Regions from separate parts of the Paenibacillus kribbensis genome, predicted to be linked through region 2. Evidence: predicted binding sites of a transcription regulator. Region 2 holds the regulator's gene; the other holds the start of a gene.
The links. The regulator Rex, encoded in region 2, represses fermentation and respiration genes when NADH is low (regulators of the CRP and FNR family bind a similar motif). The targets are predictions, from matches to a motif close to TTGTGAAATATTTCACAA.
Positions count from the first base shown of each region.

Region 1: a site for Rex is predicted at 12,143-12,160, ahead of adhE (bifunctional acetaldehyde-CoA/alcohol dehydrogenase). Genes of this name have one in related genera too.

Region 1 is NZ_CP020028.1:2,199,033-2,214,743, reverse strand. Features, by position in the region: gene B4V02_RS09910 (cytochrome c biogenesis CcdA family protein) at 1-8, opposite strand, end outside; gene metG (methionine--tRNA ligase) at 164-2,182, opposite strand; gene yidD (membrane protein insertion efficiency factor YidD) at 2,575-2,871, opposite strand; gene B4V02_RS09895 (Fur family transcriptional regulator) at 2,873-3,364, opposite strand; gene B4V02_RS09890 (copper amine oxidase N-terminal domain-containing protein) at 3,619-5,838, opposite strand; gene pflA (pyruvate formate-lyase-activating protein) at 6,052-6,810, opposite strand; gene pflB (formate C-acetyltransferase) at 6,877-9,138, opposite strand; gene adhE (bifunctional acetaldehyde-CoA/alcohol dehydrogenase) at 9,455-12,067, opposite strand; gene B4V02_RS09870 (Crp/Fnr family transcriptional regulator) at 12,326-13,042, shown strand; gene B4V02_RS09865 (DODA-type extradiol aromatic ring-opening family dioxygenase) at 13,164-13,931, opposite strand; gene B4V02_RS09855 (winged helix-turn-helix transcriptional regulator) at 14,678-15,022, opposite strand; gene B4V02_RS09850 (ThuA domain-containing protein) at 15,269-15,711, opposite strand, start outside.
Region 2 is NZ_CP020028.1:2,354,334-2,370,044, reverse strand. Features, by position in the region: gene B4V02_RS10740 (RNA polymerase sigma factor) at 1-119, opposite strand, end outside; gene B4V02_RS10735 (DnaD domain-containing protein) at 189-917, opposite strand; gene asnS (asparagine--tRNA ligase) at 921-2,216, opposite strand; gene B4V02_RS10725 (acetate/propionate family kinase) at 2,345-3,541, opposite strand; gene B4V02_RS10720 (3-hydroxyacyl-CoA dehydrogenase family protein) at 3,538-4,410, opposite strand; gene B4V02_RS10715 (AAA family ATPase) at 4,548-6,050, opposite strand; gene B4V02_RS10710 (hypothetical protein) at 6,043-6,576, opposite strand; gene B4V02_RS10705 ((S)-acetoin forming diacetyl reductase) at 7,238-8,020, opposite strand; gene B4V02_RS10700 (cell wall elongation regulator TseB-like domain-containing protein) at 8,785-9,309, opposite strand; gene B4V02_RS10695 (amidohydrolase) at 9,348-10,649, opposite strand; gene B4V02_RS10690 (redox-sensing transcriptional repressor Rex) at 10,636-11,289, opposite strand; gene dinG (ATP-dependent DNA helicase DinG) at 11,335-14,202, opposite strand; gene B4V02_RS10680 (tetratricopeptide repeat protein) at 14,364-15,011, opposite strand; gene panD (aspartate 1-decarboxylase) at 15,094-15,477, opposite strand; gene panC (pantoate--beta-alanine ligase) at 15,470-15,711, opposite strand, start outside.

The sequences.
Region 1 (15,711 bases), 160 kb from region 2:
TCCGTCATCTTCACGTCCTCCTACCTGTCTAGTAGACACGGGCAAACAAGCCCTATTTACTACAACATACGTGAGAAGGGAGCAAAATATGATGCAAGCCAAAAAGCGCAGGCCCGGACATGAAGCTGCCCGGACATACGCTGATACATCTTTTCTATTTATTCTACTTTACAATCGCACCATTCGGCATACCATCCGGTACGGTGGCCAGCGTGAGCTGATCTCCATGCGATGCTGCCAAAATCATACCTTGTGACAGCTCTCCACGAAGTTTCACAGGCTTAAGGTTGGTCACACAAATCACCTTGCGTCCAATCATATCCTCTGGCGTATAAAACTTGGCAATTCCCGATACAACCTGGCGCTGCTCATAACCGAGATCAAGTTGAAGCTTCAACAGTTTGTCAGCCTTCTTCACAAGCTCACAGGCAATGACCTGAGCGACTCGCAGTTCTACCTTGGCAAAATCCTCAATGCCAATCTCTTCCTTCGCCTCTGGTGCCTCCTGGCCTGCCTCAGCTGCATTTTGTGGCTGAACTTGAGCCGCAGCTTCCTCCGGCTTCTTGCCTCCCGTCATGGCTTCCACAATGAAAGCAACCTCCTGCTCCGAGTCCAGACGCGGGAAAATTGGATTGCCTTTGACCAGCTGCGTTCCTTCTGGAATACGTCCAAACTGCTTGCCGCTATCCCATGTAGTTAGCTCACCTTGGCTGATACCGAGTTGTTCCCAAATTTTATGAGGAGCACGCGTCAAGAACGGTTGCAGCAGAATGGAAGCGATACGCAAGCTTTCTACCAAATGCACCATGACGGATGCCAATTCGCGGCGATTGTTCTCATCCTTAGCCAAATTCCATGGTTGCGTCTCGTCAATATACTTGTTGCTGCGGCTAATAAATTGGCTAATCGCTGTCAATGCCACGGAAAACTCCATGTTTTCCATCGCTTCTTCTACTTTACTGTAAGTCGATGTTGCCATCTCTACCAAAGCTCCGTCGAATGCTGTTACATTCGCTTCATAAGCTGGAACCTTGCCTGCAAAATATTTGTCTACCATCGCTACGGTACGGTTCAACAAATTACCCAAATCATTGGCCAGATCCGAATTCACCCGATCCACAAAGCTTTCTGGTGTGAAGGTTCCATCCGCCCCGAAAGGCACCTCGCGCAGCAGGTAGTAGCGAAGCTGATCCAGACCATAACGGTCAATCAACGTAACCGGGTCTACGACATTGCCTTTGGACTTCGACATTTTACCGTCTTTCATAAGCAGCCAGCCATGTGCAAATACCTTTTTGGGCAACGGAAGATCCAGCGCCATCAGCATAATCGGCCAATAGATCGTGTGGAAGCGCACAATCTCTTTACCTACGATGTGCACATTTGCAGGCCAAAATTTATCATACAGCTCAGTATTGGAGGAACCATAACCCAAGGCTGTAATATAATTGGAAAGCGCGTCAATCCATACGTATACGACATGCTTCGGATCACCCTTCACTTTAATGCCCCAGTCAAAGGTTGTGCGGGATACTGCCAGATCCTCCAGCCCCGGCTTGATGAAGTTATTAATCATCTCTTTTTTGCGGGATTCCGGCTGGATAAACTGCGGGTTCTCCTCATAAAATTGCAGCAACCGATCAGCATACTTGCTCATACGGAAAAAATAGCATTCTTCCTTGACTAGTTCTACCGGGTGTCCACTATCCGGACTTTTACCTCCAGCTACATTGCCTTCAGCGTCCTTCACCACATCAACCAGTTGAGTTTCGGTGTAGTAAGTCTCGTCAGGAATGCTGTACCAGCCTTCGTATTCTCCCTTGTAAATATCGCCTTGCTTCAGCAAACGATCAAAAATGTCCTGTACGACTGTCTTGTGACGTTCTTCTGTGGTACGGATAAAATCGTCATTGGAAATGTCGAGCTTCCGCCACAGATCTTGAATACCTGCCACGATATCATCAACGAAACGCTGCGGCGTTTTACCGGCTGCACTCGCCTTCTGCTCAATTTTCTGACCATGCTCATCCGTTCCTGTCAAATAACGAACCTCATAGCCTCGCAGCCGCTTGTACCGAGCCATCGCATCACCCGCTACCGTCGTATAAGCATGACCTATATGAAGCTTGTCACTGGGATAATAGATCGGTGTCGTAATGTAAAATGTGTTCTCATGGGACATGTGTATTCCTCCTGTTTTGTTTTCCTGTTACTCCAATTCATGATTTCGACACAAATTGGGCACAAAAAAGACCCCCGCCCCTATGGGACGAGAGTCACCTCACGCGTTACCACCCAAATTCCCTGTATCCTCGCAGACTACAGGCTTCACCAGTCACATCTGACCGCCCATTAACGCTGGATCACGCCTTTCCCTTACAATTGCCCCACGCTTGCACAAAAAACGTTGGCAGATACGCTCGAAAAAGGTTCCTCCAGGACCATATTCAGGCTTCGCTCCAGACCGGTTTGCAGCTAAACCCGGCTCTCTGTACTGGACTCTTACCCTACTCATCCCTTCACAGGAAAACAATATTAACCAAAATATAACCAAATCCACGCAGCGATGTCAAGTCAGCCCCTTCCCGGCATCCTCTCACCGCGGTCAGCCAAACGGTCTTCGCCGGACTTATCTGCCCGCTTTTGGATAGGAGGAACCAAATCTACCCCGCCCGGATGAAAGGGATGGCACTTGGCTATACGCTTGGCGGCCAGCCATGAGCCTTTAAGCGCACCATGCACCTCTACCGCCTCCAACGCGTATGCCGAGCATGTTGGATAAAACCGGCAGGTCGCCGGCTTTAACGGTGAGATATAGGAACGATAAAACTTGATCGGAGCCTGAACCACTCTGCGTGTGGTGATTTTCATTTTAATAGCCCCCGTGGCTGTGAGTGTGACTGCTCGTCTGCCTGAATCCTCCATCAGAATTACTCTCATGATGCCCGTTTTTTTGTTGGCAATTTTTGCAATACCCGAAAATTTCAAATTTGTGCTCAACGATTTGGAACTGATCCGTCGTATCTGTCATCTGCATCGGGCAAAAAGAAATCGGTAATGTTTTTTGACAGCTCAAGCAAATCATATGATGGTGATGATGATGCTCATTACAGCTTACCTTGAACTTCATTCCATCCTCAAAGGATACCTGCTCAAGCACACCCAACTCCTGCATTACACGCAGATTACGATAAACCGTGTCAAAGCTGAGTCCACTATATTTTTTACCCATATATTCATAAACGTCTTTAGGAGACAAATACCCTTCATTCTCGGAAAATAACGTGGCCAGCGTCTTGCGCTGATCTGTAATACGCAGCCCTTGAGCGGACATTGTTGCGATGATTTCGTCCTTTGTCAGCATGCGTTTCACCCTCCCCTGTCTGTAGTTTCAGGTATTCTGATGCAGGCTTAGGCTTGCATTTTTTTATTATACCACGATTAAAGTCAATATTATAAGAGATATTCGCACCTGTGAGTAAGAAAAAGACGTTCTCCAGGACTGCGAACAAATCCGCAGCAGGAGAACGTCTATATTCTGCAAATGACATCTGACTTTTAAACGGTGAATGATGAGACCAATGGTCTAAGCCGGTGAACAGCACCGGTTATTTCATATTAGTTTTTAATAGGCGGCAACGGCATAACAACTACAGAAACCGGCAAGTTGCTTCCTGCCGCTGCAGTGAAATACATCTCTACGCTTTCCTCGATATGACCTGTACGATACAGCACGCTCATCTCATTCGGTGCTTGCACAGAACCATTCGTTGGAATACCCACAACCTGATTGTTTACCATCGCATAACCGGCATATTCACCACCACGCGGGTTGAAAGCAATCAGGGAATACGGTGCTACATGGTCCAGCTTAACTTTATAGACGACACCAAAGTTACCGGCATTGGAAGCAGAAGAGCCGTCCAGACCGTCAGTACCCAGCAGGTTCGGGTCTACTTTATTGTCGCCAAGAACGATACGCTGAGCTGTTTTACCAACCTCTTCCGTATAATTGAGCGAGATATCGGAATTCGCATACGTTCCACGGTTATGAATGCCGTCCTTTGGCAGTTTTGCCAGAGTAGGCAGTGCAGTCAACGGATCTGCATTTGCATCTAAGACAACAACCGTGTATTGAATAGGTTGATCCGTATACAAGTCGGACAAGAGAGAAATGACCTGTTTTTGCTTAATTTTTTGCGCATTCAAATCCTGTAAAATAACACGGCTTTCGCCCGGATTCAGAACTGTGCTGGAGCGTTTGCTTCCATCCAACATGGATTGAAAGTAGCGTTGAATCGAAACCTTACCCGCAGCTGTCGCAAACTCAGATGGACCAGCAAAACCGGAATTTTCGACATTTATATTGGCAGGCGTAATATTATTGTTGGTTGCAATAACGTACATTTTTACATCTCTGCCCGTTTCATTCACATGATGGACGAGTATACGCGTGCTGCCTGATCCCGTTTCCTGATACACGATGCCGTCCTGGAATACCCGTTCCGGACTGTTGGCACGGATCAAAAGACGTGGTGAAGACGTACTCGTCACTGGAATGGTAGCCATAGTAGGCACCTGACTGCCGTCTGCACTATATTTATCACCATAAGGAGTAAAAATTTTGTTGAAATCATCTTCATTGTAGAGCAGTTCATTTGTAATTTTAATCGTCTGGCTTACAGTACCTGTTGCACCATGCTTGTCAGTGACGGTCAATGTAATGGTCACGTCACCCGGTTCGAAAAATGCCAGTTTCTTGTTTACCCAATCACGCTTGGTGATCGCATTTTCATCATCCGTACTCAGATCCGTAATCGTGATTTTTTCACCCATTTTGTATTCTTTTTTATCTGTTGTAAACAGAGCAACCGGCGGCTGATTCGGCGGTTTCACCGTAATCGTAACCGAGTATGGATCACTCCAGTTCCCTGCGGAGTCAAGAACGGAATAGGTAACTACATATGTACCTGGCTCCTGAAACACGTCCTGCTTGCCTTCCCAACGTTGATTCACAATCGGAAGACCTGTAGGAGAAGATTCCTTCGTTAAATACGTAACTTGGGTTTCACCTGCATAGATATCTTTTTGCTGAACCGTGAAGGAAGCTTTAGGCTTCTGATTCAAATCCATGATAACCTGTTTAGTTGTATTATTCACAGTATAAGGAATATTTAAGGCCTGTGTAATAGAGGTCAATGGGACCATAAAAACGTTCTTTTGTTGGAAAGCCGGGCCCTTCATTTGTCTAGCTTCACCATTAACGGTGTAAACCTTGCTGTCCGTCTTGAAGCGCAACACGTTTGTTCCTTGGGTGATTACAGTTTCTTTGGTTGCAGTGTCATAACTAAACTGTAATCCGACGCGGCTGACAAGTGAACGGATAGCTACATAGGAAACGCCGTCCTTGACTGTCATAGGCTGAGTCGCCGTGTATACCTGTCCGTTCTGTTCCATTTTTGCGCTGTTCAAATACAAAATCAATTGATTTGCGCCCATGGATGTTGGAGAGCCGCCAGGATTGGTGATCGTTCCATCCCCGTATACATCACTGGATACGTTTGATCCGTTGGTTGTATCCGTAGGCAAGCCAGACAATGGATCATTGGTTACGCCTGTATTATCAGACGTTGTCGTGCTGTTTGGTGTTCCCGTGCTATCTTGACCTCCGCTGCTATTCTGAACGCCAGATTCTGCGACATTGGCTTGAGCCTGCTGTCCGCTAACCGAATCGGTAGATTGAACGGTTGTTGTTGTTGCTTCTGCTCCTACAGGGGCTACTGCGGCCACCTGAGCTACCGCAAGCGCGGTGAGCATGGTCCACTTCTTGAAATTCATTGTCTGTCTCCTTCTATCCCAAATTATTATCATTCCCGTAAAAAGTCATACTATTAGACGCGGCAGTTACCAAAAAGTTGCTGGGAATTTTTCTTAATATGAAAATAAAAAACCTCCTCCTGCGAATTCAAAAATTCAACAAAAAAAAACCGCCGCCATCTAATCTGATGTGCAGCGGCTTTATAACAGTAAGTAGCTTGGGAGCCATCCTCATTATGACAGGCGACAAACAGCGTTCTTCTCTGCAGTCTCCAGACGACCCTCTTCAATGAGTCGATAAGCACGTTGAACTTCTTCTTCAGTAGGGGACGGAACCCCTTCCAGCGGATACGCCTTGCCGAGCATTTCCCATTTGTATACACCCATTTGGTGATAAGGCAAAATCTCGAACTTTTCGACTCCGTTCAACGTTCCGATAAACCGACCCAAATTCAATAGATCTTGCTCGTCATCATGAATGCCTGGCACAAATACGTGTCTAATCCACATTTTACGCCCTTGTTCAGATAACCAGCGTGCTGTTTTTAACATACGGTCATTGGACTTGCCTGTGAGCTTAATATGCTTGTCGTTGTCAATATGCTTAATGTCCAGAAGCACCAAGTCCGTTACGTTCAGCAAATCTTGGATACGGTCCGCGTCATTAAAACCGTTACTGTCCAGCGTCGTGTGCAAATTCCAGCGACGCTTCACTTCCGTGAACAGCTCTGCTACAAAATGAGCTTGCAATGTCGGTTCTCCACCGGATACGGTCAAACCGCCTCCTGAAGATCGGTAGTAGGCTAAATACGGTTCTATTTCAGCCAATACCTCCTCCAGTGTCATCGGATTACCTTCATTTAAAGCCCAGGTGTCCGGATTATGACAATATTGACATTTCAACAAGCATCCTTGCATAAAAAGCACGAAGCGGATGCCGGGACCATCGACGGTCCCGAAGGTTTCCAATGAGTGTATATGACCTTTCAACATGTTGCATCATCCTTCCCGCATCCGCTATGCGTGCGTCGTTTGTAATATATGATAGGTTAAGCCTAATTACATCGTACCGTGGAATGTACGGTTAATAACATCCAGCTGTTGTTCACGAGTCAGCTTGATGAAGTTAACGGCATAGCCCGATACACGAATCGTAAGCTGTGGATAATTTTCTGGGTGTTCCATGGCATCCAGCAGTTGCTCACGAGCAAATACGTTGACGTTCAAATGATGCGCATGGCTTCCGAAGTAGCCGTCCATCATCGAAACGAGGTTCGTTTTGCGTGTTTCTTCTTCCTTACCCAGTGCTTTAGGCACGATGGAGAAAGTATTCGAAATACCGTCCAGACTGTGCTCATAAGGCAGCTTGGCTACGGAACTCAGAGATGCCAAAGCACCTTTTTTGTCACGGCCATGCATTGGGTTCGCACCTGGCGCAAACGGTTCGCCTGCTTTACGTCCATCCGGTGTTGTACCTGTTTTCTTACCGTACACCACGTTGGAAGTAATGGTCAGGACAGATTGAGTAGGAAGAGCATTCCGATAAGCTTTGTGCTTGCGAATCATACTCATAAAGGTCTCTACCAGTTCTACTGCGATGGTATCTACACGATCATCGTTGTTACCATAGCAAGGGTATTCACCTTCGATTTCAAAATCAACAGCAATCCCTTTTTCATTACGGATTGGTTTTACTTTTGCAAATTTAATAGCGCTCAAGGAATCAGTTGCTACTGACAGACCAGCAATACCACAAGCCATGGTACGAAGAATATCACGGTCATGCAGCGCCATTTCAATGCGTTCGTAGCTGTATTTATCATGCATGTAGTGAATCACATTCAGTGTGTTCATATACAGTTTTGCCAGCCATTCCATCATAGGTTTGAAGCGGCTCAACACTTCTTCATAATCCAGCACTTCGCTTGTAATGGCTGGGAATTCAGGCCCTACTTGAACGCCGGATTTTTCATCCTTACCACCGTTAATGGCATACAACAGAGCTTTAGCCAAGTTGGCGCGAGCACCAAAGAATTGCATTTGTTTACCGATTTTCATGGCGGATACACAACAAGCAATACCATAATCATCGCCATAGATTGGACGCATCAGATCGTCATTTTCATATTGAATGGAGCTTGTTTCAATAGAAACTTTTGCACAATATTTTTTGAACCCTTCAGGCAATTGTTCTGACCATAGCACAGTCAAGTTAGGTTCTGGAGCAGGCCCCAAGTTGTACAGCGTATGCAAGAAGCGGAAGCTGTTTTTGGTAACACGAGTTTCTCCAGTGACAGACATACCACCAATAGATTCTGTTACCCATGTTGGGTCTCCACTGAACAGTTCATTATAGTCAGGTGTGCGCAGGAATTTAACAATACGCAGCTTCATGACAAAATGATCGACCAATTCTTGAGCTTGTTCTTCTGTCAGCGCGTTTTCTTCAAGATCACGTTGAGTATAAATATCAAGGAACGAAGATACACGTCCCAGGGACATTGCTGCGCCATTTTGTTCTTTGATCGCTGCGAGGTAGCCAAAATATACCCATTGGAAAGCTTCTTTCGCATTGTTAGCTGGTTTTGAAATATCAAAGCCATGTTCAGCAGCCATTTGTTTCAATTCATTCAAAGCACGAATTTGTTCGGAAATTTCTTCGCGCAGACGAATTACGTCCTCTTCCATAGCGTCAACTTCAAGGCTTTTCAGTTGAAGCTTTTTATCTTGGATCAGGAAGTCTACTCCATACAGAGCTACACGACGGTAGTCACCGATAATCCGACCACGACCGTATGCATCTGGCAAGCCAGTAATAATACCAGCTTTACGAGCTGCTCTCATCTCATCCGTGTAGGCATCAAACACACCTTGGTTGTGCGTTTTACGGATATGCGTGAATATATCAATAATGCTTTCAGGCACTTCAAAGCCATAGGCTTTACATGCGTCAATCATCATCCGAATTCCGCCGAACGGTTGCAAGGAACGCTTGAATGGTGCATCTGTTTGCACACCAACAATTTGTTCTTTATCCCGGTCCAGATAACCCGGCTTATGTGAAGTAATAGTAGATGGCGTATTCACGTCTACATCAAGTACACCGCCGTTTGCCAGCTCTTTTTTAGTAAGATCAGATACAATATCCCACAGTGCAGTTGTGTTGGCAGTAGGGCCAACCAGGAACTCTTCAGTACCTACATAAGGTGAAATATTGGTTTGGATAAAATCGTTAACGTTGACTTCTTTCATCCATTTGCCTTTTTTAAAACCTCTCCAGCCAGCTTGTTGTCCTTGTAAATCTCTCTCAATCACCGACATGTAAATCCCTCCAAATTGTTTGGTCTTCCGGGTTTGTGATTTTTTTCACTATTTTATCCCGGCCTTTTCACCGATGCCTTAGCTCAGTGTCGGGACCTTTCTTACACTCTTATTGTAGAATAATGACAGAGTGCAGTATGTGACATAAATCACAATATGAGTGATTTATGTCACTTTATTTTTCCCTTGCTCCCGCCTGATCCTGTAAACTTCTCACTCACCTCCCTTCCCAAGCCAACAGGCCCTCTATCAAAGAGAGCCTGTAGTGGTATTGAATAGGAAAATGCTTGTTACAAGCCTCTTCATACCTATTATATTATTGGTCAAAACGTCCGTAGAAGGCATTGCGGTATACATCAGCCAATTCAGTAACCAGCGGCAGCTTCGGATTCGCAGTTGTACATTGATCCTCAAAAGCGCGGTCAGCCAAATAATCTACACGTGCTTCAAAATCCTTCGGATCGAAACCGAGTTGCTGGAACGATTCCTCGATACCGAGTGTTTTGTTCATCTTACGGATCGCTTCGATCAGGCTGTTAACTCCTTCTTCCGTGGTGCGAGCAGGCAATCCCAGTATGCGAGCAATCTCCGCATAGCGCTCATCCGCAACAAAATGCGAATATTTAGGGAACGAAGCGAATTTTGTCGGTTTTTTCGCATTGTAGCGAATGACGTGCGGCATCAAGATCGCATTCGTGCGACCATGCGCTGTATGGTACTGTCCGCCCCATTTGTGCGCAAGACTGTGGTTAATACCCAAGAATGCATTGGCAAACGCCATCCCTGCGAGCGTGGAAGCATTATGCATTTTTTCGCGAGCCAGCTTATCACCAGTCAGAGCTGATTGCTCCAGGTATTGGAATACCAATTGAATGGCTTTAATGGCCAGACCGTCTGTGTAGTCATTTGCCATTACGGACACGTAAGCCTCAATGGCGTGTGTCAGAACGTCCATACCTGTATCCGCTACAGCTGTTTTAGGCAGCGAATATACAAACACAGGGTCAATAATTGCCACATCCGGGGTCAACTCATAGTCAGCCAGCGGGTACTTCGTGTTGCCCAGGTTTTTGTCTGTAATTACCGCGAAAGAAGTAACTTCCGAACCTGTACCCGAGGTTGTAGGAATGGCTACGAATTGTGCTTTTTGGCCCAGACGTGGGTACTTGTAAATCCGTTTGCGAATATCCATGAATTTTTGTTTCAGGTTGTTGAAATCTGTATCTGGATATTCATAGAACAACCACATGCCCTTCGCAGCATCCATTGGGGAACCGCCGCCCAGTGCGATAATGCAATCCGGTTGGAAACGTCTCATCATTTCAGTACCGCGTTCTACCGTAACTGTCGATGGATCTGGCTCTACTTCAGAGAAGACCTCGATCGCTACTGGTGTTTGGCGTTGGTGCAAATAATGAATGACGCGATCCACATAGCCAAGCTTCACCATCATAGGGTCTGTGACAATAGCTACACGTGTGATGTCAGGCATTTTAGCAAGATACTGAGTCGAATTTTTTTCAAAATAAACTTTGGAAGGTACTTTGAACCATTGCATATTCACCGTCCGTTTCGCCACCCTTTTCACGTTAATCAAATTGACTGCCGATACGTTCGACGAAGTTGAGTTACGTCCGTACGAACCGCAACCGAGCGTCAACGATGGAAGGTTGGTGTTGTAGATGTCACCGATCGCACCATGCGTGGAAGGTGAATTTACAATGATACGGCCTGTTTGCAAACGGTTTGCGAACCGGGCAATAACGTCCTCATCGTTCGAATGAATAGCGGACGAGTGACCCATGCCCCCGAACTCTACGACTTCAGCAGCGCGTTGAATACCTTGTTCAGCATTTTTTACTTTATAGCAAGCCAGTACAGGACTCAATTTTTCCGCGGACAATGGGTATTTTGTTCCTACCCCTTCAATCTCAGCGACCAAAATTTTGGTTCCTGCCGGTACGGTGATACCGCTCATTTCAGCAATTTTTACAGCGGACTGTCCGACGATAGCCGGGTTCACTGCACATTTCTCTACATTCATAGCTCCTTGAGTGAGCTTAGCTGCTTCTTCTTTATTTACAAAGTAGCAACCGTTAGCGATCATCAATTTTTTCACTTGCTCGAAGATCGGCTCTTCGATAATAACCGCTTGCTCGGAAGCACAGATCATACCGTTATCAAAAGATTTCGAGAGGATCAGATCGTTCACAGCCTGCTTGATGTCCGCTGTTTTTTCAATGAAGCAAGGCACGTTACCAGGACCTACGCCCAGAGCAGGTTTACCGCAGCTATATGCCGCCTTAACCATGCCTGATCCACCAGTTGCCAGAATCAGTGCCACATCCGGGTGATTCATAAGTGAATTTGTCTTATCCATCGAAGGAGCTTCAATCCATTGAATACAGTCAGCAGGAGCCCCGTGTTTAACGGCTGCTTCAAGCAAGACGCGGGCTGCTTCCGCACTACACGATTGAGCGGATGGATGGAAGCCGAAAATGATTGGGTTACGTGTTTTAATGGCAATCAACGCTTTGAACATGGTAGTCGAAGTCGGGTTTGTCACTGGAGTAATCCCCATAATGACGCCGACTGGCTCAGCTATTTTTTGAAAACTGTCAAAATCATTATCTTCAATGACACCGACGGTTTTTTCATTTTTGATGCTATGGTAGACATATTCTGTTGCAAACATGTTTTTAGTGATTTTGTCCTCGTACACACCGCGTCCTGTTTCTTCAACAGCCAGCTTCGCCAGGTACATGTGTTTATCCATCCCTGCGAGTGCCATAGCTTGTACGATTTCGTCAATCTGTTCCTGATTCATACTCATGAAAGCTTGCTGTGCCCGGTTCGCCCGGTCAATCAGCGTTTGAATATACTGCTCTGCGCTTTGCTCTTTTTGGATAACCTCGTTTTTAACAGCCATTTCCCTCATCCTCCTGTTATCTCGTGTACTTTCTCTTGTTCACGCACTGATCGTAACACAGCTTTCCAAGATATTTTGTGATTTTTTTCACAATCTATTTAAAATTTTATTTTTGTAGTGAATTAAATCACAAAGTTTGCAAATCTGCCACTTTTCCCCCCACTTCTTGCCCCAAAAACGCATTGCACAGGTATATAATAAATTTGAATTGATCAAGTTGCAGATAAAAAAACATAGGAAACAAAGGGGAAATGGACGATGAGAAACCCTGCAAACGTAATGGAAGCTCACGGTAACACCTGTTGCTTCTCGGAGGCCAGCTTCAACCGGCTGCAAGTGATGATGAAAGATCGAGTCATGCCAGAAAGCTCGCATTTGTTTTGGGAAGGAGATACAGCAGATAAGCTGTTTTATATCAAACGCGGACGCGTGAAAGTGACAAAAACAACGGATGAGGGTAAGGAACTTATTTTATATATGTATCAAAGCGGCGATCTTGTGGGTCAAGCTGATCCATTTTTCGGAACTAAACATTCCTTTTCTGCTGAGGTTCTGGAAGACAGCGATATTGGTGTAATTGATCATACAGACCTGGAGCTGCTCATTTGCCAGCATTGCGATTTTGCCATTGACTTTATGAAATGGATGGGGTCGCATCACCGAATTACTCAGACCAAGTTCCGCGATCTGATGATGTACGGTAAGCCCGGAGCTCTCTGCTCAACACTTATTCGGTTATGCAACACCTATGGCGAGCCTCACGGTGATCATATCCTGATTCATAAAAAAATTACGCATACTGACCTTTCCAATATGATCGGTGCCACCCGAGAAAGCGTAAACCGGATGCTAAGCGATCTGCGTAAGAAAAATGCAGTTGAATATGATAACGGCATGATTGTTGTCAAAGATTTGGAAATGCTGCAAAGCGTATGTCATTGTGAATTGTGCCCACGTGAGATTTGCCGAATTTAGTTAATCTTGTCTAAACAAACGGGAGTGTTTATGCCATCCTGGCTATAGAACACTCCCTCATTTTATTTCCTCTTCTCACCAAAAAGCAACTAACGATATGCCTTCTTGATCCATCCCACCTTTAGAACTGAAAGCACAGGTAACTTAAATTCCCCATTTCATAGCTTCTATGAATGACCCTGGCCTTGTTCGCTGGATTACCACTCCCCATTGCAATAAACAAAGGCACAAAGTGCTCTGCTCTTGGTACCGCCTGACGGGCATACGGCCCTTCACTTTCGTAGCGATCCAAAGCCTCTATATCCCCAAGTTGCACCTTGTCTATAATCCAGTCATCAAAATCAATGGCCCAAGGCTCTGTTGTCGTTGCTCCCCATTGGACGATGCGCAGATTATGGACGGTTACACCACTGCCAATGACCAGAATATCCTGTTCCCCCAGTCCGCGCAGCACTTCACCAATAGCATATTGTGCTTTGGGCGAGAGATATGGATTTACAGAAATCTGAACGACCGGGATGTCTGCCTCAGGATACATACGGTGCAATAGTGTCCAAGACCCATGATCCAGTCCTCTTACCTGATCAGTTTGTACGTCAATGCCCTTTTGCTCATATAATTCTTTCAGCTTATTTGCCAGTTCTATCGAACCATGTGCAGGATATTTCACCTCGTACAGTTCCGGCGGGAAGCCGCCAAAATCATAAATCGTTTCATATACGTCATCCATCGAGCTGATTGTCAATACCTGCGTCTCCCAATGGGCAGTGAAAATAACAATAGCCTTGGGACGAATACTCTTCCCTAATCGCTCCAAGAAAGCAGTATAGTCAGTCTGTTCAATAGCAAGCATCGGCGACCCGTGGGCCAAAAATAAAGCTGGTGTCATACGGAGATCTCCTTATCATTCATCGATTTATTTTTCTCAATAAGTAACTTTATGTAAGTCATAATACATAAGTAACAAGGTTATGTCAATCAAGAGTTTTGCATATACTTAAAGATCAACAATTGTTAAATAAAGATTGATATAGGTATAAAGTCATAGTAATATATAACTAATAAATTTTTAAAAATTTCACCACACTTCGATATAAAGGACTGGTTTCTATGGAGATACATACTGCTAATTGCCCAAAATGTGGTTCTGTTTTCCGTCGAAATCTTAGAAACCTGTGCAACACCTGTATTCAGGAGGAAAATGTATTCTTCGACCGCTGCTCCAATTATTTATGGAAGCACCCAGCTACGCACACCCGCCAGCTCAGTGCTGCAACCGGAACACCCATGAATTTGCTCACAGATTGGGTAAGAGCAGGCAAGTTTCCCTCTACATACAGCCAGCTTGATTATCCTTGCGAGTCCTGCCAATCCCCCATTTATGCAGGAAGACTGTGCCATTCATGTCTAGGTACATTTCGTACAGCCGCACTGGACATTCAAACTCGTATCCCACGCCGTACGGCAACCGGATTATTTTCAATTGCCGAACGCGTCAGAAGTTTTTAAGCGTACTAACTCATCTATATTGATCATTGCGGTATAGCGGAAAATAGCCCTTACATACAAAATAAAAACAGCCTTTTTCTAGGAAAAGGCTGTTTTGCTATGAAAAACGCTTATTTAGTTTGGTGCTCATCTAATCCATTCTTCAGCCCAAAATTGAATCTGCTCCATTACTGGCTGAAGTGCACGGCCTTTGGTTGTAAGCTCGTATTCAATGCGGACAGGAGTTTCCGGGTATACATGACGCGTAAGAATTCCTTCATTTTCCAAGTCTTTCATCCGCTCTGATAACATTTTGTCACTCATTGTGGGAATCAGATTGGAAATATCCTTAAACCGCTTGGGACCGCTCATCATAGATTGAATAATCAATCCGTTCCAGCGCTTTCCCAGACATGAAAAGGCGGTTTCAAAACGCGGACACATTTTTGTAAATTGCGGTTGACCCTCCAAATTTTTCACCTTCTTTTGCATTTCGGTTTGATAAGGCTTTCCTTTTGTTAGTATATATCATTTTAGCATACTTTATCCCGAAAGAAAACACTTTCTTCTTAAATTAATACTTGCTCCGATAAAGTTGCCATGACCAAAGCTGATTATACAACAACAACAGCAACTGGTATATGTCTAAATCGTTAAATGAAAAGACAGGCGGAATCTCTTGGGATTCTGCCTGTCGATCTTTTCATTATTAAACTTATTGAGACATGATGAATGTCTTTATACCAGCACTCCACCGAGAGGTCTTATCGCCTCGCTTTTACCATATATTGGGTTGATTATACCTGTCGAGCAGGCCCAACGTATGCTATTGGCAATGACCTTCAATATATCAGGCTGGTAATAGGTCGGATATGTTTCATGTCCGGGACGGAAATAAAATATTTTGCCGCTGCCTCGACGGAAAGTACATCCGGTTCTGAATACCTCGCCGCCTTCAAAGTTACTAACAAATATCAGTTCATCCGGCGTAGGAATATCAAAGAACTCCCCATACATCTCTTCATGCTCCAACAAAATTTTGGAATTTACTCCTTCTGTAATGGGGTGTGACGGATTTACGGACCAGATAATCTCCTGTTCGCCTGCAACTCTCCATTTCAGATCACAACTGGTTCCCATCAGAGCTTTGAATGGCTTGGAAAAGTGACCCGAGTGCAGAA
Region 2 (15,711 bases):
ATGACGCTCTCCCCCTTCCCAATACTATAGACGTCAGAGAATTTTCTCCCCCTGCATATTTTTTTAAAAATATTTAAAAAGGACACACCCTCCAACCGGAGTGGTGTGTCCTCTATCATTAAAGCCTGCTTGCTCGCTTTAATTTTCTGCTTAATTGTTATGCACAGGCGATGACACAGACCGCTGCTTTAGCTGCGTCCGCCACCACGGAATCGCTGGGCGTATTCTTTGGCATCCTGTGCATTGCGCACACGGTTTCGACTCCACTCCAGCAATATGCGGTCTATATATCGGAAGTGCACCTTTCCTGCAAACACCGCTTCCTTCAAAGCCAGCAAAATCAGCTCTTCGGGATAACGATCCTGATCCATCCAACTGTTGATCGTCTCGTATTCCATCGGTGACAGCGGCCGACCAAATTCTTTCTCGAAAATCGTGAACAAATTTCGTTCTTCTGTAGGCAAAGATTGCGTTGTTCCATTCTGAATCTCAGGTTGCCCGGCAAACAAAAAGTCGTCCTCATCGTCTGGCTCCGTACGCTCGGCAATCATACACTCCGCCAGCTTACGATACAGTCCCGTCAAATTGTAGCGTTCAAATTGTACGGATGAGCTACGGTCCTCCACAGAATCAATTCGCAAAAAGCCTTCTTTCGTCAGCTTGCTGAAATAGAGCGCGATTTCGTTCGCAGTACATCCAAGACGGGCCTGTAACTGCTCCCATGTTGGAAATTCATTACGTTCCGCCTGTTTAAAAGCAAGTAGCTGCATCAGCAGCAGCATTTCACCATCCGTCAGCCGAAGCGTCCGATAATGCTTGAGCAGGGCGTAGGGAATCTGGACCATTCCGGCTTCCATAGCAAAGGCTGCTCCCTCCGCCCACCCAGCCGCAGATGTCTTGTCGAATGATCCGGTCATCGGTTACGGATACAGACGATACAGCATACGTGGGAACGGAATCGTTTCACGTACATGATCGAGCCCGCAAATCCAGGCTACTGTACGCTCCAGTCCCAGTCCAAAGCCGGAATGCGGAACGCTGCCATAGGTGCGCAGATCCATATACCACTGGTAAGCTTCGCGTGCTAGGTTATGCTCGTTAAAACGCTCTTCCATCAAGGCCGGATCATCAATCCGTTGGGAACCCCCGATAATTTCGCCGTAGCCTTCAGGAGCGATCATATCGGCACACAAAACAACCTCTGGACGAGTTGGGTCGGGTTTCATATAAAATGCCTTAATGTGAGCCGGCCAATGTGTAATGAATACAGGCTTGTTGTATTTGTCGGCAATAGCCGTTTCATGAGGAGCGCCAAAGTCTTCACCCCAAGGAATATCGAATCCTTCACCTTGGAGGAACGCAATCGCCTCATCATACGTGATGCGCGGGAATTCGCCTTGAATTTGCTCCAGCTTCGAAACATCGCGTCCAATCGTTTCAAGTTCCTTTGCACAATTTTTCAGAACAGACTGTACGATATGGCTTACAAACTGCTCCTGGATGCGCAAGGATTCTTCATGATCCACAAAAGCCATTTCCGGCTCAATCATCCAGAACTCAATCAGGTGACGACGTGTTTTGGACTTTTCCGCACGGAACGTTGGGCCAAAGGAATATACCTTACCCAAAGCCATCGCTGCCGCTTCCATATACAATTGTCCACTTTGTGTCAAATATGCATCTTCGTCAAAATATTTGATGTGGAACAGCTCTGTTGTGCCTTCTGCGGAAGAAGGCGTCAAAATCGGCGGGTCCACCTTCGTAAAGCCGTTGCTATTAAAAAATTCCTGTACAGCACGGATGATCTCTGCCCGTACGATCAGAACAGCACGTTGCTTGGCGGAACGCAGCCACAAATGACGGTGATCCATCAGAAAATCTACCCCATGCTCTTTTGGTGTAATCGGGTAGTTTTCAGTCAGATGAATAATTTCAATGCCTGTAACCGTTAATTCAAAGCCTGATTGGCTACGCGGTTCCTCACGCACGACTCCAGTCACATACAGGGAGCTTTCTTGAGTCAAGGATTTGGCATCATTCCAAATGTCCTCGGACACTTCGCTTTTTACGATAACCCCTTGAATATATCCGCTACCGTCACGCAGTTGCAGAAACTGAATTTTACCGCTAGATCTTTTATTGTTTACCCAAGCGCCGATTGTAACCGTTTCCCCTACATGGCGGCCTACTTGGGCAATCGTACTTTTATTCGTCATGAACGTCTCTCCTCTTAACCGAAAATCAAACAGCCCTTCCCTAGGGTCAGGCTGTTTGTTCTCAACTGGTTAATACATACATGCTAAAGTATGTATGTATGCATAAAATTCATTTTATTTCAGCTAAGTTATTGTACCAAACGGAACGTGTCACGGGCAATAACCAGTTCTTCGTTCGTTGGAATAACCAATACTTCTACCTTGGAATTTGCCGTTGTAATCCGACGAGGCTCACCAGAGCGAATAGCGTTCAGTGATTCATCCAGCTCGATACCGAGGAATGTCAGTTGCTCCAACACTCTCTTACGCAGAACAGCGGAATTTTCGCCTACACCTGCTGTAAATACAATCACGTCTACCCCGTTCATTGCCGCAGCATACGAGCCAATGTATTTACGCAGACGGTATTCATACATTTCGAATGCCAATGTAGAATTAGCTTCGCCTTTTTCCATACCTTCTGTGACTTCACGCATATCACTGCTGATACCGGAAATCGCTAAAAGTCCACTGTGCTTGTTCAGCATGGAGTTAACTTCATTGACCGTCAATTCTTCTTTGTTCATAACATAAGGCACGATTGCAGGGTCCAAATCACCACTACGTGTACCCATCATAAGTCCTTCCAGTGGAGTCATACCCATGGAAGTATCTACAGACAAGCCACCTTGGACTGCTGTTATACTACCGCCATTACCGATATGACAAGTAATGATCTTCAAATCTTCCAGAGGACGACCCAGGAATTTGGCAGCTTCCTTACTAACAAAATCATGGGAAGTACCATGGGCACCGTAACGACGTACCTTGTACTTATTGTACAACACCCGTGGAATAGCGTACATGTAAGCTTTCTCAGGCATCGTTTGGTGGAACGAGGTATCAAATATTACAGTCTGCGGCACATTCGGCATATTTGCTTCTGCGGCTCTAATCCCCATCATGGAAGGCGGGTTATGCAGTGGCGCAAGGTCGAACAGGCGACGGATTTCACTTTTTGCTTCAGGCGTTATAAGTGCTGACTGCTTGAAGATTTCTCCTCCATGAACCACGCGATGGCCTACAGCCTCAATTTCGCTAACGCTGGAAATCACACCATGCTCCGCATCTGTAAGTGCATTGAGCACTTTACGGACCGCTGTGGTATGCTCCAGAATTTCGCTAACTTCAGTATATTCTTCTTTGCCTGTTGGCTTATGCGTCAGGATAGAGGAGTCCATACCGATACGCTCTACCAGACCTTTCGCCAAAACGGACTCATCCGTCATATCATACAGTTGGTATTTCAGGGAAGAACTCCCTGCATTGATTACGAGAATTTTCATATCCGGTCACCATCCTTGTCGTACTTAAAGAACCCTTCACCCGATTTTACGCCCAGATTACCTGCACGCACCATTTTCTTCAAGACGATGGACGGACGATATTTCAATTCGCCGAATTCGCGGAACATCCGCTCCAGAGCGGCCAAAACGGAATCCAGACCAAAGCGGTCAGCCATTTCCAAAGGACCGTTTTGGAAGCTGTAGCCGATTCGCATAGCATCGTCGATATCTTCAGCGGAAGCTACGCCCTCTTGAAGCACATGTGCAGCTTCATTGATCAGCAAGCAAATGATACGGCTTGTTACGAAGCCTGGGGATTCATAGATCATAACCCCTTTTTTCTCTACTACTTCTTCAACAAACATTTTAGTGTTCTCAAACGTATCGTCCGAAGTTTTCAAGCCACGAATAATTTCTACAAGATCAATGCGGGATACCGGATAAATAAAGTGCATGCCAATCACACGCTCTGGATACTTGGTCGAGCTCGCAAGCTCGGTCAGGCTCAGCGTGGATGTATTACTTGCAAGAATAATGTTGCTTGGACACACATGGTCCAGCTCTTGGAAAACAGCTTTCTTCTCATCCAGGTTTTCTGTAATGGTTTCAATGACCATATCACAACTGCCCAGCTCTGCCAAATGGGATACTTTTTGAATGCGGGATAAAATCAATTTTTTCTCCGCTTGTGTGATTGCCCACTTTTCCAGCTGTTTGTCCAGACTCGTTTCAATCATATTGTAGGCGTAGTCTAGTTTCTCTGGTGTCTGCTCTACCAGCAGCACATCGATTCCTTTGGACGCGAGCATTTCAGAAATACCTTGGCCCATAGTACCGCCGCCGATGACGCCGATTTTTTTAAATTGCATAATTCTTAATTCCACCCTTTCCTGGTCACTCTCATATATTGTATCCTTCTTTGTCGAAAAATACATGTTTATGTCCCAATAGATAATAATATCTTAGCACGGACTAAATGTAAAAAAAAATAACCAGCATAATAAAATTATGCTGGTAATAAAGCATTTTCACTAAATTGACATCTAAATTGGTCTCCGGACAGTGTTTCTTCCCTCATCAGGATGTCAAGAGAGTTGTCGAACACAGGACGATGCTTCTCAAGCAGGTCCAGCGTTCGGGTATGCAGTCCATCCATAATCTGGCTGTTTTCCCTCATAAGTTCTTCTTTTGTTACCATATCCATGTTAATAATTCCAAGTGAAGTCAAACCGGAGGTCATCATTGTATGAACGATATTCAGCGCCTGCTCAAAATCATTACTTGAGCCTGTACTGCGACCGCCATAGTACATTTCCTCCGCTACAGCCCCGGCGAGGGAGATCATAATCTGCTCCTCCAGGAACTGCTTGGTATATAGATAATGTTCTTGCTGTGGATTGTGACGCACATAGCCGAGCGCTTTCCCGCGTGGGCTGAGCGCAACCTGGCTCACACTGCCGGGACGAACGATTTCGGCCATAATAGCATGTCCCAACTCATGAATGGCTACACGCTTTTTCTCTTCCAGCGTTGATTCACGGTCCGTTTTCTCGCCCATCATCACCTTGTCAATGGCCATCGACAGATGTTTCTGGGCAATCATCTTCTCTTCCTGTCTCATCGCATAGATGGCCGCTTCATTCATGACGCTTTCCAGCTGTGCACCGGAAAAGCCATAGGATTCTTCAGCAATTTTGTCCAGATTCGCATCTTCCTGAATCGGTTTATTTTTGGCATGGATTTCAAGAATATGCAGACGACCCTTTTTATCGGGCAAATCCACTTGAATATGACGGTCAAAGCGTCCTGGACGGGTTAAAGCACTGTCCAGCATTTCTTTACGGTTAGTAGCCGCAATGAGCAAAATACGTGGCGTATCCGTTGAATAAATGCCATCCATTTCTGTCAGCAGCTGATTCAGGGTCTGATCATATTCACGCTGCTGTCCACCCTCACGCTTACCGCCAATCACATCGATCTCATCAATAAAAATAATCGCATTTTCTTTCTTTTCCTTGGCGGCACGTGTACGCGCCTCGCGAAACAGCTCACGAATACGACCTGCACCTACACCAACGTACATTTCAACAAATTCACTGCCTGAGGCAGCAACAAATACAGAATTGGTATAATGTGCGGCTGCCTTCGCCATCAATGTTTTCCCGGTTCCCGGAGGGCCTGTGAGCAAAATGCCTTTTATCGGACGAATGCCAAATTTTGAAATTTCATCATGCCGATTCAAAAAGTCCATGGCCTCGCGCAGCTCCTGCTTGGCGCTTTCTTGTCCGCCGATTTCTTCAAAAGTCAGCTTGTCCGGGCCATTTTTTTTACGTTTACGCTCTTGCCCGGCACCTACAGCCAAGCCACCGCGCGCATGCATGAGCATTAACAAGCCGCTGATCATGATGCCTACGAGCAGCAGAGGGATAATGTTCACCCCGATAAAGATGAGAAATATAATGGTTACCGGCACAATGCCGATTAGTGCTTCCTTGATCCATCTAGGCATTAGGCCATACCCCCATTTGCTGAGATTGACGTGGCAAAACGATAAATTTGGTCGCTTTACCTTCGCTGAGTCGGATATAGACATTATTCGAATCCATATCGGTATCAGCCTGAATACCCGTCTTTTTCTTTTTCATCTGCTCAACGGTAGATGAAATTTGAGTATATTTTTTATTTTCCATCGCTTCCGCTACGGGAAACATAGCCTCAGACCACCATTGATTCAGTGCTGAATTGGAATGATCTGCAATGTCCAGCTTGATGGTACGGCTGCCGATGATGGACTGCCCTTTTTGCTTAACTACATTGACCAATCCGGCCACATCTGCCTGTGGCTTGAGATCCAGTTTCAATACAACCTCTTCCGGTTTAATATCTATTTGAGCGCTTGTCACGCCGGGATATTGAGTAACCAATGTTTCCAGAGGATTTTGCATTGTAACCTGACGGTAAATGAACCATCCTCCAAACAACAGCGATGCTGCCAAAACTGCCGCAACAACGATAGGAACTACACGCAATTTCAAATAACATCCTCCTCTCAAAATGTAAAACAAAGAAGAAACGGGACGAATGTCAACAACAAACAGACTTATGATCTTGAACTTGCAGCAATCAGCAAGCTTTTTTCTATCATATTTGTCTATCACTCAGAAATATAGTATATCATATCGTATATCGAATATCGAAGGCAATGTGTGGGGAAGTTGAGGTTAGGCAAAATCATTGGTTATGGGTGGGTGGGGGAGACGCTGCGTGGAGGATTTGATCTTACGATCGCTGTTGCCATGGGATTCTCTTGATGGTATAAAACATTTAAAGGTTAGAATCCCATGGCAAAGGCGAACGCTCCGCTTCTCCAGATTCAAATCCTCCACTCCGCTACTGCCCGCCATAAAGATGAATTTTGCCTTAGCAGGAAAGTTGGGTAGGCAAAGATGCTTCGCTGGCTTTCAGCCAAGCTTCGCAGGGTTGGTAGTTAAAAAGACGCAAATACGAATTTCATCGTATTTACGTCTTTTTAATTTTTTCTTCAATCTCTATAGTTACTTTAGCCAATTTCGGCTTTCTTTGCTTTCTTTCAGTTACTCCTGCTTTTACAAGTTCTTGGCTGCAGCAAAAATTGCATGTAGCGTCTACGCTGCATATATAAGAGTTTTATTACCTCGTCGCTAATAACATAGTCCTTTACAGGAACATCATGCCGCCGTCGATCAGAGGGGATTGCCCTGTCATGTAATCGGAATCCGGACCTGCCAGGAATGAGACGAAGGCTGATACATCTTCCGGTGTAGAGAGACGACCAAGCGCAATTTTGCTGCCGAATTCCTTGGTGGCATCGCCTACAGCTTCACCTTTGGAGGCCGTAATTTCTTTATCAATTCCACTCCACATCGGAGTTTGTACAATACCGGGACAGTAGGCGTTAACTGTAATGCCATATTGCGCATATTCCTGAGCCGCGGTTTGTGTTAATGCTCGAACTGCAAATTTAGTTGCAGAGTAAATGCCCAGATTGGCGTTACCGACATGACCTGCCTGTGAAGAGGCATTGATGATTTTCCCCCCATGACCCAGCTCTCTAAATTCGGCTGCGGCCGCCTGAATGCCCCACAGTACACTGGTCACATTGATATGAAACAGCTTATCAAAATCAGCCAGCGTAACATCTTCCAACAGCTTGGCGGGAGCAATCCCCGCATTATTTACGATAACATCAAATCCACCGAGTTTGTCAGTTGTCTCCTTGACGGCGGCAAAAACCTGATCCCGGTTGGAAACATCGACTTTAAGCGCAATCGAGCGCCCTCCTGTCTTTGTAATTTCATCAGCCACACTTTTAGCCGTTTCTTCATTCAAATCTACGACTGCCACGGCGAAGCCATCTTGACTCAGACGTAAAGCGATAGCCCGCCCAATCCCTTGACCTCCACCTGTTACCAATGCAACTTTCCCATCCATTTTTCCCATGTTCATGAATCTCCTTTGGTGAATAAGTAGTCATGATAACATAGCCACAAAATTATGGGTTACGTTAGTCCGCGTCTATGATTAAACCATTTTTAGGAAAAAAATATTATGATATATGTAATAGACTTCATATTTAGACTCTTTAAGGGAAATGAAAAAACATCTAATTCAAACTTATAAAATTACATATGAAGGCACTGCACAGGCGGATATGGTTTTATACTCAAATAGTCATGCTATGATAAATACGAATCAAACATAAAAACTAAAAAGACGTAAATACGAATTTAATCGCATTTACGTCTTTTTAGCTTTCAATCATTCCAAACTATATAAACCGAGTATAAAAGTTACATTTTCGCCAATCCGCAGTGGGACGGTGCTTTCCAGATTTCTCGAATAAACCTATTTAGAGGAGAAATCCGGGAACAAGAGTGACAGATGTAAAACTCAAAACGGAGACAAGCGCAGCGCGGCGTCCGTTCCCTCCTACCTCAACTCCCTGGTGTTTGGAGTGACTCCATGGCGGTCAGCCAGCGGAGTGGGCCATTTGAATCTGAAGAAGCGAAGCGTTCGCCTAAAAGCTTTCTGTAAGAAAGCTCGCTTCGGAAGCATATACTGCCACCGGATTTTCCCCATAAGAATCTAATCGAAAAAAATCCGGCGGCAACAGCGATCGTAAGATCAAACGGACTAGCAGCGCTCCCAGGCGCTCCTAACGCTCCTAACCCTTCAAACTACCATCAGCCACTCCCCACGTCACTCTAGTAATTAGGCAATGTATACTTTACCCCCGTCGATCCCCCATCTGAGAAACGGTAAAAGGTATAGTTATGATGGCTTCCATCATTGTAAAACAGCTGCCACACATATTCGCCATTGAACACACTTGGCTGGAGGCTCACGATCTCTGCATCTGGAAGCTGCTGCTGAATAATTGCCGTCATTTTCTCCTCGTCGACTCCGTTTTTCAATAGCTCGGTATGAACACCACTATTATCTGCGGCAGGTACATTAGGCTGTCCCTCCACTTTTTGAAAGGGAACCCACACCATTATATTTTCATTTTGGGCATTTTTCCCTTGAACTACCCAATATACCTGACTCCATACTGACTTCCATGTACGAGTCGTGCTGACCAGACCACCCGATTGCTTGGCCTTTATGATAGCGGCATTTCTCTCGGCCACCTGGTCTTGCGTAACGTAAGAATAATACCAGAACATGCTGACCAGGATCAGTATCACGGCCAAAATAGCGACCGCTATCCATTTTTTCTTATTTTTCAAAGCCTGTGCTTCCTCTCTAAGGGGATGTGACACCTGAATTAGCGCGACAGCAGCCCTTCAAAGGCGGCTTGTGCCTCATGTTTGATGCGTTCCTCGTCCATAGTCAGGCACTCACCGTTTTTCACGACCTGACGACCGTCTACCCACACATGGGCCACATCCTTGGCACTTGCAGAGTATACAGCATGGGAAATAAGGTCCGTACGCGGCAGGAAATGCGCCTGATTCAGATCCAACGCGATAAAGTCAGCCTTGTTGCCTGCTGCCAGCACTCCCACCTCGTTTAAACCAATCGACTTCGCGCCGTACTCGGTTGCCAGACGCAGTGCTTCATTCGCAGGAACCGCCGTAGGATCACCGGATACTCCCTTATGAATGAGAGCAGCCAGGCGCATTTCCTCAAACATATCCAGATTATTATTGCTGGCAGGACCATCCGTACCGAGCGAAACGGTAACCCCTGCACGCAGCAGCTCAGGCACTCTTGCTACACCACTTGCCAGCTTCAGGTTGCTGCCCGGATTATGGGAAACCGCTACACCACGTTCAGCCAGCAAGGCTATTTCCTCGTCGTTCAAATGAACGGCATGGGCAACAAGCGAAGGACGGGAGAAAAAGCCGAGCTTATCCAAATGTGCAACTGGACGCAAGCCATAATCAAGTACGTTTTGCTCAACTTCGGCAATAGTCTCGGACATGTGGGTGTGCAGCGGTAAATCCAAATCATGCGCAGCCTGTACAAATTTTTCGATAAATGCAGGTGGACATGTGTATGGCGCATGTGGAGACATCATTGTTGTAATGCGACCATCCGCCTTGCCATGCCAGTTACGCGCAAAAGTCACAGCCTCAGCCAGCTTGATTCGCTGCTCCTCCTCTGAGCATAATCCAATCGCTCCACGCATCAGACTCGCACGAATGCCTGACTCTTCAGCTACACGAGCCACCTCATCCATATGATCGTACATGTCCAGGAAGGTCGTCGTACCGCCTTTCAGCATTTCCAGCACAGACAAGGAAGTACCCCAGTATACATCTGAAGCTGTAAATTTGGCTTCCATCGGCCACATTTTCTCCTGAAGCCATACTTGAAGTGCCAGATCATCGCCATACCCACGCAGCAGTGACATCGCCGCATGACCATGCGTATTAATCAGACCTGGTAAAAAGAGCAAGCCTTTGCCGTCAAACGCTTCTGTATCTTCCTCTCCCGCAGGCAAAGTCTCGCCAATGTAAGTAATCCGGCTATCCTCCACAATCATATAGCCATGGATTACCCCGGCTTCAGGTCCGTTTACGGCAAAGGAGCCGTTTTTAATCATCCATTTATTCACTGTCATCTTGCGATTCTTCCTTTCCATCCTCTAAATAATAAGCGAGGCTTAGCAAATCGGTTGTAAAATCTGTGGTATGTACCCGGATGTTGTCCGGGGTTTTCAGAATGATCGGTGCAAAGTTCAAGATCGCTTCAATACCACACTCAATCAGCTTGTCGGCCACGTGTTGCGCTTCGAAATCCGGTACAGTAATAATCCCGATCCGAATATTTTTTTCTTTCACAGTCGCTTCCAATTGATCCATTGGCTGAACGACCAGCGTATTGATCATCGTTCCGGTCTTCTCTGGAACAGCATCAAATACAGCTACAATTTTCATATTGTCTTTTAAGTACGCATTATAATTCGAGAGGGCTTGCCCCAGATTACCTGCTCCGACCAATGCAACGTTGATTTGCTGGTCAATTTTCAGGATATGACGTATTTTTTCAATCAGATAAGTCACATCATAGCCGATACCCTTTCGGCCAAAATCTCCAAAGTATGCGAGATCCTTTCGGATTTGGGCCGGATTCAAATTCAGCCTTTGCCCCAGATCCTGGGAAGAGACCGTAGCCACTTCCCTTTTGTTCAGTGCATTCAGATAGCGTAAATATACGGGCAACCTCCGTACAACTGCCTCAGAAATTTTTTCTGATTTCATACTTGCTCCCCCTAATTGTAACGGACATTTTTAGATGCCCGTCCATTATGCCTCAGTCTCCGGGGCGGATTGGAGCCATTCAGAGATGCGGGGCACCATTTGCTCCGTCGGCATATGCTCCATTTTTGGTCCCGGTAACGAGTACAAAAAGTGCTTTCCGTAATAGGATTCGATGACACGTGTATCGTAAACGATGACGACCCCGTGGTCGCTCGCTGTACGTACCAAACGTCCAAATCCCTGTTTAAAACGAATGACCGCCTGTGGAACAGACAGCTTCATAAATGGATTTTTCTTCTGCTGCTGCAGCAGCTCGCTTTTCGCCTCCAGCAACGGGTGATTCGGCGGTTGAAACGGCAGACGGACGATGGCCAAACACGTCAGCGCCTCGCCTGGAATATCAACACCCTCCCAGAAGCTGCTGGTTCCCAGCAATACAGAAGCCTTGGCATCCTGAAAACGCCGGGTGAGCTTGCTGCGGCTCCCACTGTCTACACCCTGTCCCAGCACAGTGATGTCGCTGGAAGACAATGCCTCTTTGAGCGGCTCATACACTTGCCGGAGCATCCGGTAGGAGGTAAACAAAACGAGCATTCTCCCCCGGGTCGCCTGAGCAGTCGCGCCTAGCGAGCTGACAAGCATATTAACAAAATGCGCATCTCCTACACTGCCCTTTACACTCGGGAAATCGCGGGGAATGACCAGCAGCACCTGATCCCTGTAGTTAAAGGGCGACGGGAGCTGCGAAGTCATCAGCCGTCCCTCATCTGCAGCTTCCTGCAAACCGAGCTGATCGGTCATGTACTGAAACGATTTATCGACCGATAAGGTGGCTGAAGTCAGAATAATGCTTCTTTTTTTGTCAAAAAACATTTCTTTCAGCTGGCGGCTCACATCTACAGGCACTGCATAAAATTGCAATGATTTACTGCGGAATTGCCCACTCGCTTCAAGCCAGTAGACGGTCGTCTCATCATCAAGACGTATAAAGAGACGCAAATTCTCCTTGATTCCGGCCAAATCCTTGAGCAGTCCTGTAATATCCGTAATAAGGCTGTCAGCCGCATAATCATCATATTCTTCCTTTACGTCCAGCATGAGCTTGTCACCCTTGCGCAAAATTTCGCTTAGTGTGACATTTAACTGATTTTCCAGCGCAGACGCTTGATCCCACTTGGCAGGCTTGGCCGACGGCTTGAGACGAGAAGAAAATTGTCCTGTTTCACCCGGTGTCGCATCACTTCGCTCCGGCAGCATACCAAACAGCTTGTCGCTCAGCAAATCCCATGTTTCCTTGACCTCCAGCACAAGCGGATATAGCTGGTCGATGGTCGAAGCCCAATCTGCCGACTTCTCATGACCAGACTTCACCAACTGCTGACGCAATGAAGGCAGCTGTCCATTCTTGCTGTCTTTGAACAGTCTGGTCAACGTATGAACGAGTGTGAAATATTTCATATGCATGCCCAGATGCTTGCCGGCGACCTCCTCCAGATGGTGTGCTTCATCAATGACCAGATGCTCATAGCTTGGCAACAGCTGATGGCTTGCCTTGACATCCGTAAACAGCTTGGAATGATTCGTAATAACCACATCCGATATTCCCGCCTCATGACGCGCACGATGATAAAAGCATTTACGGAACCACGGGCAGGAGCGGCCGAGACAGGACTCCGAATCACTTGCCACCGTTTCCCAAAAATCTCCGCCACGATTGCTCAGATTCAATTCTTCATCATCACCGGTTTCTGTCAGCGTCAGCCAGACGATCATCTGAGCCGCCGTTATTAAATCTTCCTTTGGTGTTGCGAAGTCTCTTCTGTTTATTTTATGTTCAAACTTGCGCAGACACAAATAGTGCCCCCGACCCTTAAAAATGGCAGCCCGGAACGGAAACGGAATCACCTTCGTCAGCATCGGAATATCGCGCTCGCGCAACTGCTCCTGCAGGTTGATTGTATGCGTGCTTACTGTAACCCGCTGTCCATATTTTACACTGTGATACAGTGATGGAAGCAAATAACCGAGGGACTTGCCTGTCCCTGTACCTGCCTCGATCAACAAATGCTTGTCTTCACTCAGCGCCTGATTTACATCCTCTATCATTTGTACCTGCGCTTCGCGCTCCTCGTATTGGCTCAAGGATGATCGCAATTGATCTCGCACATCATCCATGTATTCCTCAAAGGAAACACCTGACAACGGATTCGGATCATCTTCTCTGCGGGGAGCTGCCAGCTCTGTCCAATCCTCCACCTTCAGTGCAAGCTGACGATAAAACTGATGCCCCTCCAAATCCTGAATGGGATCAAGCTCTTTCTCTTCACGCACCCCGTCAAGAAACCAGCCAAGATCACTGTCTTCCTCTGCAAACAAATCGCTGAGCCGCTGTATCGTGATTAAAGGTAACGCTTGAAGCTCAGCCAGACACTTTAAGAACACCTCAGCCGTAGCCAGCGCGTCGCTGTCTGCTTGATGGGGGCGATCATGAGCCAGCCCGAACTCAGAAGAAACAAATCCGAGTTGATAGGAGGAGAGCGATGGAAACATGATCTTCAGAAAATCCATCGTATCCAAAATTCTGCCGCTAAACGGCAGGTATCCGCACCGATCTAAAGCGTTTTGCAAAAAATTAAAATCAAATGCCACATTATGACCGACCAGGACAACATCATCCAGCAAAGGGACAAGCTCCATCATCATCTCTTCAAGTGCAGGAGCATCCTTGACGTCATCGTCTGTAATTCCGGTCAACCCCGTAATAAAAGGCGGAATGGGCCTGCCAGGGTTCACATAAGAACCGTAAACACGGGAAATGCTGTTATCATGATCTATAATTGCAAGTCCGACTTGAATGATGTCATCCGCGGACTGGGTGCCTGTCGTTTCAAAATCCAATACCGCAAATTTCATTCGAGCTTAATCCTTTCTTTTGACACATACAAAAAATAATAACTCTGTATAACAGCATATCAGAAGATCGCCTTTTTGGAAATTAAGACAGCCAAAAAAGACGATGCACACGCCGCCTGGGGAGGTGGGCATGCATCGTCTTACCCGGTGTCTGACAACAGCTACATCCAGGTCATCATCGAGCTGTCGTAGCGAAGCATTTCGGTACCGAACAAACAGGCTTCCATATTGTGCAAGGGCTCGGGCATCGCAGGATCAAGCTGGTGCGCGAGAGCAAAACATTTTTGCGCAGCCTCTACGTCAGCCTGTTTGGCCATCAGACAGCCAAGCGCGTTATAGATGGCCGCCTTGAGTGTCGGCTGCTCAGTCAGGTCAAGCACCTGCTCAAAATGGCGTACAGCCTGCGCTGTATCCTCCAGTTGAAAATACGCCATTCCTAAATACATACGACTTTGCCAGCTGTTCGGAAAATGCTGTAATACCTGCTCGAACTGTTGAATTGCCTCAGGGTACATAAGCAGTTGATAATATCCTTGTCCCCGATTATAGGCAGGCAGCTCTTTTTCAGGCTGTTCCTTTCCGGTTAGCTCCGTGTCAGACATATCGGACTCTGCGGAAAAACCGGCCGCTCGCAGGCAAACCATTTTTTCCTCAAAGGCCAGCCATTCATCCATAATTCTGTCACTCATTTTCCGCAGCAAACTCCAATGCTGCAGCAGCTCCTGTTTGCGCGAGCCTTGGGCTGATGGGTAATGCTTCACGATATCATCTAACATGCTGTTCATTTCTGCGAATACATGCTGGAACATGTGCATCCCGCCCTTACGAAAGATGGATTAGTACACTCACATTTTTCGCCTAAAGGGCGGGTTTCATCCGCACTCCCATTCATTACATGATCGTAGCGTGTACTTCCTTATTCGCTGTCTGAGCTGGTTTATTATGCTCATCCACGAATACTACAGTCGGTTTGTATGTTTTTGCCTCTTCATTTGACATCGAAGCGTAGGAAATAATAATGACCGTATCACCAGGCTGCACCAGACGCGCTGCCGCACCGTTGAGGCAGATCACGCCGCTGCCACGCGGTCCAGGGATAACATAGGTTTCCAGCCGCGCTCCGTTGTTATTATTCACAATTTGAACTTTTTCATTTTCCAGCAGATCGGATGTCTCCATCAAATCCTCATCAATCGTAATACTCCCCACATAATTAAGATTGGCTTCAGTCACCGTCGCCCGGTGAATTTTCGATTTCATCATCGTTCTAAACATGGGAAAGCACCTCCGCTTTTTGTAATCTTATATTGTCAATCAGTCGGGTGTTCCCAAATTTCACAGCCAGCGCTACAATGATGTCCTCTTCAACATCACTTAGCCGCTGCTCAGGAAGAATTGGCTCCAAGCCGGGAAAAGTTAATATTTCAATGTAGTCAATGTCTGCCAAAGGCGAGGAAGCAATGGTGGACTCCACCATTTGGTGTATCTGACGAATCGTAAACGTATTTC